3 regions of the Mesorhizobium sp. ESP-6-2 genome follow, and region 3 is predicted to be linked to each of the others. Evidence: riboswitches for the same ligand, from Rfam matches in the RefSeq annotation. Region 3 holds a riboswitch; each other region holds the start of a gene.
What was found. A riboswitch is a leader RNA that binds a small molecule or an ion and turns the genes downstream of it on or off. The one in region 3 is predicted to bind cobalamin.
Positions count from the first base shown of each region.

Region 1 (4,899 bases), on a different contig from region 3:
GTGTAGCCGAAGAATTCCAGGTCCCAGGTGAAATGGTAGCTCGCCATGGCGATCAGCGCGATGCCGCGCAGCATGTCGATGGCGACGATGCGCTTGGTCTTCGGCAACTCCGCGGCGGGCATGGTCGGCGTCTGGATGCTCATGGTCTCGCGATCTGATTCAGCCCCGCACGAGGACTATCACGGTTACGCCGGACAAAAGAAGGCCGTGAGCTTCGATACGGACGGTCAGCCGGCGCTGCATCAGGCACCCCTTTAGGCCAGCACGGGAAAGCCTTTGACCGGCTTCGTTTTAACCGGGGCACGTCGGTTTCCTGTTACCGGTCGCGAAATGATGGCCGCAGATTTGGCTGGTGATTCTGCTTTGGGGAAGCAATGTCCACGCATGTGCGCCATCCGATCTGGCTACCGGCCCTCAAGGCCGCGGATGCCCGCACCTTCGCCTCGCTCTACGCGGTCGAATCCTTCGCTCGCGCCACGGTGTCGAGCGTCATCCCGATCCAGGCCTACGAGATCCTCCACAATGAGCAGATCGTCTCGATCCTCTACACCATCGTGGCGATGCTCGGCCTGTCGGTGACCTTGTTCATGCCGATGCTGATCCAGCGCTTCGCCCGGCGTTGGGTCTACACGGCGGGCGCCTGCCTGCTGGCGATCGGCTCGTTGTTCTTCGTCACGCATACGCTCGCCGGGCAATTGGCCGGCATGCTATGCCGTGTCATGGGCGCCAGCGCGCTGTCGATCACGCTCAACCTTTACATCATGGACCACATCCGCAAGACCGATTTCATGCAGGCCGAATCGCTGCGCATGGCGTGGTCGATGTTTGCCTGGACGGGTGGGCCGACGCTCGGCATCTTTCTCTACACGCGCTTCGGCATCTATGCCGCGCATGGCGCGGTCGCCGTATTCGCCTTGGCCCTGCTGGCGTTGTTCTGGACCTACCGGCTCGGCGACAATCCCTCGATCCGGCCGGGCAAGACGCGCCCGGTCAATCCGCTGGCCAATATCGGCCGCTTCGTCGCGCAGCCGAGGCTGAGGCTGGCCTGGCTGATCGCCTTCGGCCGCTCCTGCTTCTGGACGACCTTCTTCGTCTACGGACCGCTGTTCATGGTCATCACCGGCGAGGGCGAACTGGCCGGCGGCATTCTGGTTTCGGCGGGCAACGCGCTTTTGTTCATGGCGATTTTCTGGGGCAAGGCGGGCAAGCGCTTCGGCGGCCGCAGGACCATGACATTTGCCTATTTCGCCATGTCGGCGATGCTGCTGGCGGCGGGTGCCGTCGGCGAAAGCGCGCCGCTCATCACCGGCGCCTTCCTGCTATGCGGCGCCTTCTTCACCATCGCGCTCGACGCGCTGGGCTCGACCGCCTTCATGCGCTCCGTGCGTTCTTACGAGCGCGCGCAGATGGCTGCGGTCTACCGCACCTATCTCGATTTTTCCGAACTGACGCCGCCGCTGGTCTATTCAGTGGTGCTGGCCTTTTTTGGCCTCGGCTCGGTTTTCGTCACGCTCGGCCTGCTTGCGGCGGTCTGCGGCTATGTCACCTGGCGGTATCTGCCGAAGTCGCTGTGAAGCTTACGGCACAAGCGCAGCGTGCCGTTCGCGCACCCAGTCGTGGAAGCGGTGAAGGTCGTACTCCTCCGGCATCAGCACGCCGGCCTTGTGGCGCATGGAGCGCAGCCCTTTCTGGTTGACCTCGCAGATCGCGGCATCCTCCTCCAGCACCTGGGTGCCGAAGCCGACGATATTGTCGATGTCGGTGGCGGCCAACGCCTCGGGCGCGAACAGCCATTCGGCGGTCAACTCGGTCTGCTCGGGGCCAAGCGGCACCAGCCGTACTGACCTGACATAGTCGACGTGGCCGACGATGAACATAGAGGGCAGGCTGGTGGCGTAGGTCTGGCCGGCGGCGCGCTCGGCCGGTGTGAGGCCCGAAAAGACCGGCCCATGCGCCTGGCCGTCGCGCGACCATGTCTCGGCACCCGCCCGCAGCCCGCCGGAAAATTCCGGCGCGTCATTGTCGGCATGGCGGGTCCATTCGGGGTCGTCATGCCGGCCCATCAGGCCGCGGCCATAGATCGGAACCAGCCGCGACAGGTCCTTGTGGACGCCGGGGCAATGCAGGCACTCGTTGAAATTTTCCCAGAAGATCTTCCAATTGCAGTTCATCACCTTGCGCAGCACATGGCCTGATGTCAGCGATTCCAGCGGCCAGTTGCCGAGATCGCCGGAGGCCTGGTCGAAGGATGAGTGCGCCGAGCCGGCGGCATCTTCCGCCAGATTGACGAAGACGAAGCCGCGCCAGACCGACAGCGAGACGCGATAGAGCGGATGGTCCGCCTTGTCGAAGCCTTCGGGCAGCGTTTTCGACGGCACGCGTACGAGATCGCCGCGCAGCGAATAGGACCATGCGTGATAGGGGCAGGTGATCAGCCGCGCCTTCAACCGGCCAGCACTTTCCTGGCAAAGCTGCGAGCCGCGATGCCGGCACGTGTTGTGGAAGGCGCGTAGCTCGCCGGTGTCGTCGCGCAGCACGACGACCTCCTGGGTGCCGACGCGGAAGGTGCGAAAGGCGAGCGGCTGGGCAAGGTCGGCCCCACGGCAGACGAGCAGCCAGTTCCTGTACCAGATGGCGTCGAGGTCGCGCTGGTAGGCCGCCGCATCCCAATAGGCCGAGGACGGCAATGTCGGCTCGGCCCGGGTGAGGCCGTTGTAGGGGGCGTGCTGGCTCTGGACGGGCTGCATGGCTGGCCTCCTGTGAGGATGGCAGCCGACACCCGGCCACGGAAATTGTCAATTGCAGCGGAGCAAGCGGCCGGACGGCGCTAAAGCGCTTGTCGCCGTCGGAATTTGGTTTGCCGGATGCGGCGATTTTCCCTATAGTCACCTTCGTCGTCGGTTCCGATTGGAGCCAAGAGGGAATGCGGTGCGGGCGGATTTGCTGCCCAATGCCGTGGCTGCCCCCGCAACTGTGTGCGGTAGTCCTCTCCATATGCCACTGAAGATTTTCTTCGGGAAGGTGGGGAAGGGCGCTGATCCGCGAGCCAGGAGACCTGCCGGCGACAGGAAACTGACTTCGATGCCCTCGGGTGGAGGGTGAAAGGACAAGACATGAATACCGCTTCCGTCTCCCTCGGCGCCTCCATCTCCTCGCAGTCGCGCCTCTTGCAACTCGCGCTCGCGGCGCTGCTCGGCATTTTCGTCGTCGGCTTTGTCGGTTTCTCGCATATCGACGCGGTCCACAATGCCGCGCACGACTATCGCCACTCGATGGCGTTTCCCTGCCACTGATAGGGATTTGACATCATGAACCTGTTTCGCAACGTCGTGTTCATCGCGGCGATCGCAGGGCTTGTGGCCGGTGTCGTTCTCGCCTGCATGCAGGCCTATGCCACCGTGCCGTTGATCCTGAAGGCGGAAGTCTACGAACAGGCCGGCGGCGGCCATCACCATGACCATACCGCACCGGCCGCGACCGACAACAACGCCATGAGCGCTGCCGCCCCGGCGGGTAACGCCATGAGCTCCGCGGCGCCGGCACCCGCTGAAGCTGCTCCGGCTGAAGAGGAAGGCTGGGCGCCGGCCGACGGCTTCGAGCGTTTCGCCTTCAGCGTGCTTGCCAACATCGTCACCGGCATCGGCTTCGCGCTGGTCCTGGTCGCGGTTTCGGAATTCGCCGGCGGCATCGGCAACTGGCGCCAGGGCGTGTTCTGGGGACTGGCCGGCTTTGCCGTGTTCACGCTGGCGCCGGGCCTCGGCCTGCCGCCGGAACTGCCGGCCATGCCTGCCGCCGAGCTTCTGCCGCGCCAGATCTGGTGGACGGCAACGGTGGCGGCAACGGCGATCGGCCTTGCCCTGATCGCCTTCCGCAAATCGCTGCCGCTGGCGATTCTGGGCGTGGTGTTGATCGTCGCGCCGCATATTGTCGGCGCGCCGCAGCCCGACAGTTTCGAGACGCCGATTCCGGAAGGCCTGCATCATCAGTTCGTGGTGGCGGTAACTGTGACCAACCTAGTCTTCTGGCTCGTGCTCGGCGCTGCCGTCGGCGTGGTGCGTGGACGCTTCACCGGCACCGCGACGAGTCTGCGCGACAGCTTTGCCTGATCGCGGAAGACTGACCTTCATCATCGGTGGTGCGCGCTCCGGCAAGAGCGCGCACGCCGAAACGCTGATGACGGCCTTGCCTTCGCCATGGACCTACATCGCCACGGCGCAAGCCTATGACGACGAGATGCGGCAGCGCATCGCGTTGCACCGGTCGCGGCGCGGCGAGGGCTGGACGACCATTGATGCACCGCTCGACCTTGTCGGTGCATTGGAGATCTTGCCGGAGGACCAGCCGGTGCTTATCGACTGCCTGACGCTCTGGCTGACCAATCACATGCTGGCCGAACATGATGTAGAGGGCGAATGCCGGCGGCTGGCTGACATGCTGTCGCGGCCGCGCGGGCCCTGGTTCGTGGTATCCAATGAGGTCGGACAAGGCATCGTGCCAGACAATGCGCTGGCGCGCCGGTTCCGCGACGCCGCCGGCCGCCTCAACCAGCAGGTCGCCGCGATTGCCGACATAGTGCTGCTGATGGTGGCGGGGCTGCCGCTCAAGGTGAAGTGACATGACCGACATCGACGAAAAGGACGAAGAGCGCCACCGCGCCAAGATGGCCAAGCGCAAGGCGGTGCAGGATGCCGAGGTGGCGAGCAAGACGGTCGAAAAGGGACTGCTGATCGTCAACACCGGCCCGGGTAAGGGCAAGACCACGGCTGCCTTCGGCTTGGCGCTGCGCATGCTCGGCTACGGCAAGCGCGTCGGCGTCGTCCAGTTCATCAAGGGCAAATGGCATACGGGTGAGAAGGAGGCCTTCGCCGCATTCGGCGACCGCGTCGTCTGGCACGCGAT
Region 1 is NZ_JAIUGT010000002.1:525,744-530,642, forward strand. Features, by position in the region: gene LB532_RS07750 (DUF1624 domain-containing protein) at 1-143, opposite strand, end outside; gene LB532_RS07755 (MFS transporter) at 375-1,574, shown strand; gene LB532_RS07760 (aromatic ring-hydroxylating oxygenase subunit alpha) at 1,578-2,747, opposite strand; cobalamin riboswitch at 2,882-3,078, shown strand; gene LB532_RS07765 (CbtB domain-containing protein) at 3,114-3,293, shown strand; gene LB532_RS07770 (CbtA family protein) at 3,309-4,106, shown strand; gene cobU (bifunctional adenosylcobinamide kinase/adenosylcobinamide-phosphate guanylyltransferase) at 4,099-4,614, shown strand; gene cobO (cob(I)yrinic acid a,c-diamide adenosyltransferase) at 4,616-4,899, shown strand, end outside.
Region 1: it holds a riboswitch for cobalamin, as region 3 does, so the genes downstream of both, LB532_RS07765 (CbtB domain-containing protein) here and bluB (5,6-dimethylbenzimidazole synthase) in region 3, are expected to answer to the same signal.

Region 2 (4,899 bases), on a different contig from region 3:
AAACCGTAATCGGTGAGGATGCGCCGCAGATCGGGGTGGCCCGAAAACAGCACGCCATAGAGATCGTAGGTCTCGCGCTCGAACCAGTCGGCGCCGGGATAGACGCCGGTGATCGACGGCACCATCGTCTCCTCGTCGGCCTGCACCTTGATGCGGATACGCACGTTCTGCTTTGGCGACAAAAGGTGATAGACGACGTCGAAACGCTTGGCCCGCGACGGATAGTCGGCGCCGCAGACATCGATGACCGAGATGAACTGGCAGCGCGGATCGTCACGCAGGAAAGTCACCACTTCGATCAGATCGCGCGGTTCGACATGGATGGTGAGTTCGCCATAGGCGAACACCGCTTCATTGACGCGGCCAATCAGTTTTTCGCCGAGATAGGTCGACAGTTCGCTCAGGGATGCGGCCATGGATTTACCGTTCGATCGTGCCGGTGCGGCGGATCTTCTTCTGGAGCAGAAGAATGCCATAGAGCAGCGCTTCGGCGCTTGGCGGACAGCCGGGCACATAGATGTCGACCGGCACGATGCGGTCGCAGCCGCGCACCACCGAATAGGAATAGTGGTAATAGCCGCCGCCATTGGCGCAGGAGCCCATCGAGATGACGTAGCGCGGTTCCGGCATCTGGTCGTAGACCTTGCGCAGCGCCGGGGCCATCTTGTTGGTCAGCGTGCCGGCGACGATCATGATGTCGGACTGGCGCGGAGACGCGCGAGGGGCAACACCGAACCGCTCCGAATCGTAGCGCGGCATCGAGGTGTGGATCATCTCGACGGCGCAGCAGGCGAGGCCGAAGGTCATGAACATCAGCGAGCCGCTGCGCGCCCAGGTGATCAGCGCTTCGGTCGAGGTGACGAGAAAACCCTTGTCGGCGAGTTCGTTGTTGATTTCGAGGAAGAACGGATCATCGGACCCAACCGGCCTGCCGGTATTGGGATCGATCAGACCCTTGGGCTTCGGCGCGACGAGCGTGCCGGAACTGTCGCTCAATCCCATTCGAGCGCTCCTTTTTTCCATTCATAGGCAAAGCCGATGGTCAGCACTGCCAAGAACACCATCATCGACCAGAAACCGAGCATGCCGATTTTCGAGAACGACACCGCCCACGGAAACAGGAAGGCCACTTCCAGGTCGAAGATGATGAACAGGATCGACACCAGGTAGAAGCGGATGTCGAACTTCATGCGGGCGTCATCGAACGAGTTGAACCCGCATTCGTAGGCGGAAAGCTTTTCCGGGTCGGGATTGCGATAGGCCACCAGGAACGGCGCCACGATAAGCGCAACGCCGACAGCCGCCGCCACTGCGATAAACAGGACGATGGGCAGGTACGAACCGAGAAGTGCGTTCATGCTGCGGCTTTCCGTTGGCGCCAATCCATTTTGATTACAGCACCAGACCCTATTGCGGAAGCGTGACAGTTTAACCGCTGAACCGTTTTAAGGGGCCTTTGCTGCAACGCGGCGAGGGTTAGCGCAGCGCTTCCGGCGAAGCAAGTCAAACCTTGTTCAAAACACCGGCCTGGACGGCATAAGGGAAGAAACTGGTCCGATCCGCTCCTGTCTGATTTCCTTCGCTTTTTACTCCACTTTTCTCTCCTGACAGAATTGCCGACAAAACCCTGCTAGCATCGCTGGAATCAACTGTCCGAACGACGCTCAACACGCCTCAGAGTCGCATCCGAATGAAGGAAAAGATCTCGCTCGCCATGGCCCGGCGCATCGCGCTCGCCGCCCAAGGGTTCACTGATCCCCGCCCAGCCGGCACGCCCGACCGACGCCACTTCGCCCGCGTGCTCTCGCGTACCGGCCTGCTGCAGATCGATTCCGTCAGCGCGGTGGTGCGCGCTCATTACATGCCGCTCTATTCGCGCCTTGGCCCCTACCCGTTCGCCTTGCTCGACAACGCCGCCGTCACGCGCAAGCGCACGGTTTTCGAATACTGGGCGCACGAGGCTTCCTTCCTGCCGGTCGAGACCTATCCGTTGATGCGTTGGCGCATGCAGCGCGCCGAGCGCGGCGATGAAATGTACCTGGGACTGGCCAAATGGGGGCGCGAGCACGCCGCCTATATAGAAGAGATCTACCGCGAGGTCGCAGAACGCGGTCCGATCGCCGCGTCCGCGTTCGAAGGCCAAAAGGGATCCGGCGGCTGGTGGGGCTGGAGCCACGCCAAGCATGCCTTCGAATGGCTGTTCTGGGCAGGACGCATCACCACCGCGCATCGCCGTGGCTTCGAACGCTTCTATGATCTGCCCGAGCGCGTGCTGCCGCAGGCAATCCTCGATCTGCCGGTGCCATCAGCCGAGGACGCGCATCGGGAATTGCTGCGGATCTCCGCCCGCGCCCATGGCGTCGCGACAGCGAGCGACCTGCGCGACTACTTTCGCTTGTCGCCGGCCGACATGAAGGGCCGGCTGGAGGAACTGGTTGAAACAGGCGAGCTGGTGCCGGTGCGTGTCGAGGATTGGAACAAACCGGCTTACCTCCACAAGGAGGCCCGCATTCCCCGCAGGATCGACGCCCGCGCCCTGCTGGCGCCGTTCGATCCGGTGGTCTTCGAGCGCTCGCGCACGGAGCGGCTGTTCGATTTCCACTACCGCATAGAAATCTACACCCCTGCCGAAAAGCGGCAATACGGTTATTACGTCCTGCCCTTCCTGCTCGGCGACAGGATCGTGGCGCGCGTCGACCTCAAGGCCGACCGGCCGGCCGGCGTGCTACGCGTCCACGCGGCCTATGCCGAGCCCAGCGCGCCGCCTGAAACCGCCGCGCAACTCTTCCAGGAATTGACGCAGATGCAGGGCTGGCTCGGCCTCGAACGGATTGAGATTACGCCCGCCGGCGACCTTGGGCAGCCGCTCGCCGACATTGCCGTGTCGTAGACGCGCGTTGACACCGCCGCCCGCAAGAGCCTAAATCCCATCGAGACGGTCTCCTCTCGGCAAAGGGAGGAGCCAAGAGGGAATGCGGTGCGAAATCTCGATTTCAAATCCGCGGCTGTCCCCGCAACTGTAAGCGACGAGCCAAGGCCGAAAACCACTGGGACGGTCCCGGGAAGGCGGCACGAAGGCGATGACCCGCGAGCCAGGAGACCTGCCGTCTGAGACATAAGAATCCGATCGCCCGGCGGGTTTTCCGGGCAAGGAGCCCGATTTGGAACGCGACAGCAGTTTCCCGGCTGAAACAGCGGACATTTTGTCTGGCGATAGCGACTTGTCTGGCGATAGCGAGGCCTTGGCCGGCGTCACCATCATCGTCTGCGCTTCCTGCCGCGATGAGACCGGTTCCGACGCCCATCCCCGCGCCGGCGAAGTTTTGGCTCAAGACACGCGCCAAGCCGCAACGGCCGACAATGTCCGCGTCCGCACCGTCGAATGCCTCGGCAATTGCAAGCGCCGCCTCAGTGCCGCGATTCTTCGCGACGGCTGCTGGAGTTATGTCTTCGGCGACCTAAACATCGCCAGCGGCGCCGATCTCGTCACCGGCGCGAAACTCTTCGCCTCTTCGACCGACGGCCTCATTCCGTGGCGCGGCCGTCCGGATTCCCTCAAGCGCGGCCTCGTTGCCCGCATTCCTCCCCTCGACATGCTGAAGGACTGATCATGACCGCCGCAGTTTCCGCCGCCACTCTCTCCCGCGTCCCCTGTACCGTCGTCACCGGCTTCCTGGGGTCCGGCAAGACCACGCTGGTCCGCCATCTACTGGAAAACGCGGGCGGCAGGCGTATCGCCATCATCGTCAACGAATTCGGAGACATCGGCATCGACGGCGAGATCCTGAAGGGCTGCGGCATCGACACCTGCCCGGAGGAAAACATCGTCGAACTGGCCAATGGCTGCATCTGCTGCACCGTCGCCGACGATTTCGTCCCGGCGCTCGACCAGATCCTGTCGCTGACGCCGAAGGTCGACCACATCCTGATCGAGACCTCAGGCTTGGCTCTGCCCAAGCCGCTGGTCCAGGCATTCCAGTGGCCGACGGTGAAGAGCCGGGTGACAGTCGACGGCGTGATCGCCGTGGTCGACGGTCCGGCACTCGCCGAGGGGCGCGTCGCCAACGACATGGACGCCCTGCAGGCGCAACGCGCGCAGGACCAGACACTGGACCACGACGATCCCATCGAGGAGGTGTTCGAGGACCAGATCGCCTGCGCCGACCTCATCATCCTGTCGAAGAGCGACCTGATGGATGCCGCAGGTTCGGCTCGCGCCAACGCCGTCATTGGCGAACACTCCGCCCGCGCCGTGAAGGTCGTGCCGACAGCTCATGGCAAGGTCGATCCGTCCGTGCTGCTCGGGCTGGGCCTCGCCGTCGAGGACGACATCGAGAACCGCAAGTCCCATCATGACGGCGCCTTCGACCACGAGCACGACGACTTCGATACGTTTATCGTCGACATCCCCTCGATCGCCAATCCGGACGACCTGGCAAAGCGCGTCGCCACCGCGGCCGAACAGGAAAACGTGCTGCGGGTGAAAGGCTTCGTCGAGGTCGGCGGCAAGCCGATGCGCCTGTTGCTGCAGGCGGTCGGTCCGCGCGTCAATCATTACTACGACCGCGCCTGGACGGCTGACGACGACCGCCGCTCGCGCCTGGTCGTCATCGGCCTCAAGGGGCTGAACCGCCCGGCGATCGAGCGTATACTCGCCGGCTGACGCAACAGCGACCGCGATGCACATCCTCGCCACCACATCCGCCTCGCTCGACGATCTCGCCGAGCCGGTCGATCTGCGGCAGACGCCGGCGGATATGGTGGCGCTGTCCTTCACCGACAGCGACCTAGCCGGATTGGCGGCGGCCTGGAAAGGCGACGCCGATCGGCTGCCCACGATGCGGCTGGCCGCGCTCCGCGACCTGCGCCACCCCATGTCCGTCGACCTCTGGATCGACA
Region 2 is NZ_JAIUGT010000002.1:492,383-497,281, reverse strand. Features, by position in the region: gene LB532_RS07615 (NADH-quinone oxidoreductase subunit C) at 1-416, opposite strand, end outside; gene LB532_RS07610 (NuoB/complex I 20 kDa subunit family protein) at 421-1,002, opposite strand; gene LB532_RS07605 (NADH-quinone oxidoreductase subunit A) at 993-1,358, opposite strand; gene LB532_RS07600 (winged helix-turn-helix domain-containing protein) at 1,691-2,890, shown strand; cobalamin riboswitch at 2,920-3,124, shown strand; gene LB532_RS07595 (DUF1636 family protein) at 3,162-3,608, shown strand; gene cobW (cobalamin biosynthesis protein CobW) at 3,611-4,663, shown strand; gene cobN (cobaltochelatase subunit CobN) at 4,680-4,899, shown strand, end outside.
Region 2: it holds a riboswitch for cobalamin, as region 3 does, so the genes downstream of both, LB532_RS07595 (DUF1636 family protein) here and bluB (5,6-dimethylbenzimidazole synthase) in region 3, are expected to answer to the same signal.

Region 3 (4,899 bases):
GGGCGCCGAACGCATCCACCACGGCGCCGGCGGCGAAAGAGCCCAGCGCCATGCCGATGCCGATTCCCGTTGTCACCCAGGTGATGCCCTCGGTCAGCATCGCTTCCGGCACATGCCGTTCGATCAGGCCAAATGCTGTGATGAAAGTCGGCGAGATCGCCACGCCGCTGATGAAGACGGTCACCGCCAGCAGCGGCACGCTGTCGGCGGTGAGCGGCAAAAGCGTGCTGACCGCGATGATCGCGACCGCCACGGCCAGCTGGCGCTGTAGCGGCGTCTTGAGGTTGAGTGCGCCGACCACGATGCCCAACACGAACGATCCCAGCGCATAAACGCCGATCACCAGGCTTGCGGCACCGGCTTGGCCGAACTCCTTGGTGATCGCCACGGTGCTCACTTCCGTCGTCGCGAAGGTCGCGCCGATGAAGATCAGGGCGAAGGTGATGATCTGTACCGGCCGCAGGCGGATCGCCGAGCCGGCCGAACCATGGTCCGCCGGCCGCACTCTTGGTTCGGTCGATCGCTGCAGAATGAACGCTATGGAGCCCAAGGCGAGAAACAAAGTGCTCGCCAGCATGCCTGCTTCCGGAAACAGCGCCGCACTGAGGCCCACCGACAGCGACGCACCGGCGATATAGACCAGCTCGTCGGCCGCCGATTCGAAGGCGAAGGCGGTGTTCATCTCCGGCCGGCCGCGAAAAAGCTCGGTCCAGCGCGCGCGCACCATTGCCGGCATGCTGGGCATGGCCGCGGCCAGCAGCGCCGACACGAACAATGTCCATACCGGCCAATCCTGGTTGGCCGACGCAATCAGCAGCAGGAATGCCGCCACGGAGACGATGGTGGTGGGCACGACGATCCGTGTCTGGCCGAGGCGGTCGACCAGCCTGGAGATCTGCGGCGCCAGGAAAGCGTTGGCCAGCGCGAATGTCGCCGAGACGGCACCCGCCAGCCAGTATTCGCCACGCGTCTGCGACAGCATCGCCACGATGCCGATCGGCGCCATGGCGATCGGCAGGCGCGCCATGAAGCCGGCAGCGGCAAAGCCCTTGGCGCCAGGGGATCGAAAGATCTCGGAGTAGGGATTTTGCATGGTCCGTTCCTCGACAAAAGGCGATTCGGAAATTACATACGATGCGTATGAACACTAGATAGATCATACGCTGCGTATGTCAATTGGCATACGGAACGTATGTGCATAAGGCCAGAAGAAATGCACAAGCCTCGCAAGGAAATGATCGCCGAAACCCGCGCCAAATTGATTGCCGCGGCCCGGCATGCCTTCGGAACGATCGGCTATGCCGAAGCGTCGATGGACGATTTCACCGCATCGGCAGGACTGACGCGCGGTGCGCTCTATCATCATTTCGGCCACAAGAAGGGGCTCTTGCAGGCGGTCATCGCCGAGATCGACGCCGAGATGGCGGCACGGGTGAATGAGGTTGCAGCGAAAGCACCGACCCGCTGGCAAAGCTTCGTCGACGAATGCACGAGCTACATCGAAATGGCGCTGGAGCCGGAAATCCAGCGCATCATGTTCCGGGACGGTCCGGCCGTGCTGGGGGACCCCGCGCAATGGCCGAACGCCAATGCCTGCGTCGCTTCCATGACCGATCATCTGACGATGCTGCAAGGGGACGGGGTGGTGGTCCCAAGCGTCGACCCTGAGACCGCGGCGCGGCTAATCAACGGGGCGAGCAGTCAGGCGGCGCAGCGGATCGCCAATTCGAACGACCCGGAAGCGACATCAAAGACCGTGGTAGCGGCATTCAAGCAACTGCTCGAAGGATTGTTGAGGAAGGATACCGGAGCCGCCTGAAGGCGGATAGCCGAGGTGCTTCCAGGTTCAGATGCTCAGGACAAGGCGCAGGCCGCCGGCAGCGCTGCGCATGCCGTGTCGGCAATCAAATCAAGGGTTTGCCAGATTTTTCCCGTGTTGCCGCCTTGAGGCGGGCGATCGTTGACTTGAGCGGCACTTCGCCCTGTCCGCAAAACGTCTCGCTCATGATCAGCTCGGGCAGCGGCAGTCGTCGACCCCAGCCATGTGTTTCGAGGTCCGGTTTCGGCGCGAACTCGGAGACGCGGCCGACACAGAGATAGGCCACCGGCGTCACATGCTCGGGAATCGACAGAAGGTCTTTCAACGCCTGCGCCTCGATAATGCTGACCCAGCCGACCCCGACCCCTTCGGCGCGTGCCGCCAGCCAGAAATTCTGCACCGCGCAGACCGTGCTGTAGAGATCCATCTCGGGATTGTGCCAGCGTCCCAGCGGTGAACCCTGTGAGCGTCGCCGGTCGCAGGTGATGCAGATATTGAGCGCGCTTTCGCAGATGCCTTCCAGCTTGAGCTTGCGGTAGAGCGCCCGCCGCTCTTCCTCGATAGCGGGCAATTCCTGCTCGCGCGCCGCCAGGAACAGGGCGCGCACCTGTTCCCGTCGTTCGGTGCCACGAATGACGATGAAATTCCATGGCTGCATGAAGCCGACCGATGGCGCGTGATGGGCGGCAAGCAGCAGCCGCGCCAGCACCTCGTCATCGACGGCCTCTGATGTAAAATGGCTGCGGACATCGCGCCGCGTGAACATGGCGCGGTAGACCGCATCGCGCGCCATCTGGTCGAATCCGTCACCCACGGGGATGGTCATCTCGTCCGGCATCGCTTGTCCCCTTGCGATTGCAATCAACTGCCGTCCGCCTGACCATGCGGATGACGATGCCTGCCAGGCCGGTCTTCTGGCTCGGGATCAACCCGCATCCGGCGCCTTCCCGTCATCGACAGTGGCATTTACCGGCGCGGTCCCCCTTACAGCGTTGGGCACGCCACGGTATCAAACCGTGTTCCCGATTCTCCCGCTCGCGGCGGGCACCAGGCAGTGGCCGGGACTTTACGACGAAGCCTCCGCGCCGCCAATCGCCCGCGGCGACGCGAATGGACGCAGGCGCGATTTTCCCCAGCCATCAGGCCGCAACGCATGGCCATCGCCGCGCCGGGGCACTAGATAGGGAGCATGGCCACTCGTCTCTACACCCATCCGATCTTCCTCGAGCACATCACGCCACCCGGCCATCCGGAGCGGCCGGACCGCTTGCGCGCCATCGAGCGCGTGCTCGACGAGGAGGCTTTTGCCGCGCTCGACCGCCTCGAGGCGCCACAAGGCGACGAGGCCACCATTCTCTATGCGCATCCCGGGGATTTCGTCGAGCGGGTACGCGCCGCCATTCCCGAGACGGGCATCGCCCGCATCGATGCCGACACAACGGCCAGCCCGAAGAGCTGGCAAGCGGCGATCACCGCGATCGGCGCCGCCAATGCCGCCGTCGACGACGTCTTTGCCGGCAGGGCAGACAACGTTTTCGTCGCCGCCCGGCCGCCCGGCCATCATGCGGAGAAAGCGACGGCAATGGGCTTCTGCCTGTTCAACACGGCGGCCATCGCCGCACGTTATGCACAGCGCAAACACGATATCGAACGTGTCGCCATCGTCGACTGGGACGTGCATCACGGCAACGGCACGCAGGATATTTTCTGGGACGATCCGTCCGTGCTTTATTGTTCGACCCACCAGATGCCGCTCTACCCGGGCACCGGAGCAAAGAACGAAACCGGCGCCGGCAACATCATCAACGCGCCGCTTGCGCCGCAGACCGGCAGCGAGGCGTTCCGCGACGCCTTCCTGTCGCGCGTGCTGCCCTCGCTCGACAATTTTGCACCCGACCTGATCATTATTTCGGCCGGCTTCGACGCGCATCATCGCGACCCACTGGCCGAGATCAACCTGACCGAGGATGATTTCGACTGGGCCACCGGCCAACTCATGCAGCGCGCGGCGCGCCACAGCGGCAACCGGCTCGTCAGCCTGCTCGAGGGCGGCTACGATCTGCAAGGATTGGCATTTTCGGTCGCCGCCCATGTCGGGCGACTGATGAAAGGATGAATGATGGCTGGTGAAACCAACGAAGACGTCAAGGCGATGAGCTTCGAACAGGCTCTCGACGCGCTGGAGAAGATCGTCGATGATCTGGAGCGTGGCGATGTGCCGCTCGACCAGTCGATCAGGATCTACGAGCGCGGCGAGGCGCTGAAGGTGCATTGCGACCGGCTGCTCAAGGCGGCCGAGGACAAGGTGGAGAAGATCAGGCTGTCCCGCGACGGCAAGCCGATCGGGACGGAGCCGCTGGACGCGGATTGAGGCATGCAGCCGTCTCTCTGGTTTTTGACACGATCATGATTGAGGATAGAACGCGTCCCGATTGAAACGGCTCCAGGACAAGAGGAGATACGGAAGCGATGTGCAGAAACATCAAGACCCTGTTCAATTTTGATCCGCCGGCAACCGATGACGAGGTGCGCGATGCAGCCCTTCAGTTCGTCCGCAAGCTGAGCGGAACGACGCGGCCCTCGAAGCAGAACCAGCATGCCTTCGACCATGCCGTCGAGGCTATCGCGGCGTCGGCGCGCGAGCTTCTCGATTCGCTTGAAACCAACCAGCATCCGCGCAATCGCGAGGAGGTTGCGGCCAAGCTGCGGGCGAAGGCGGCGATCCGCTTTGCCTGATCTGCCCAAAGCAGCCATCGACCGCTGACAAGGAGAGTTCATGAGCTTCTTCCCCGGGAAGGACCCCGAAATAGGCGACGCCTTTGCCAGCGACCAGATCGAATTGATGGTCATTCCGAACGCCAAGGACATTGGCGGTTTTCAGGTTCGCCGTGCCTTGCCGACCGCCAGAAGGCGGCTGGTCGGTCCCTTCATCTTCTTCGACCGCATGGGGCCTGCCATCCTGCGCGCCGGTCAGGCGCTCGACGTCCGGCCGCATCCGCATATCGGCCTGTCGACGGTCACCTACCTGTTCGATGGCAGGATCAGGCATCGCGATTCGCTCGGCACCGAAATGGTGATCG
Region 3 is NZ_JAIUGT010000004.1:213,429-218,327, reverse strand. Features, by position in the region: gene LB532_RS13530 (MFS transporter) at 1-1,093, opposite strand, end outside; gene LB532_RS13525 (TetR/AcrR family transcriptional regulator) at 1,214-1,819, shown strand; gene bluB (5,6-dimethylbenzimidazole synthase) at 1,905-2,657, opposite strand; cobalamin riboswitch at 2,706-2,886, opposite strand; gene LB532_RS13515 (histone deacetylase family protein) at 3,009-3,935, shown strand; gene LB532_RS13510 (exodeoxyribonuclease VII small subunit) at 3,939-4,190, shown strand; gene LB532_RS13505 (DUF2277 domain-containing protein) at 4,289-4,555, shown strand; gene LB532_RS13500 (pirin family protein) at 4,596-4,899, shown strand, end outside.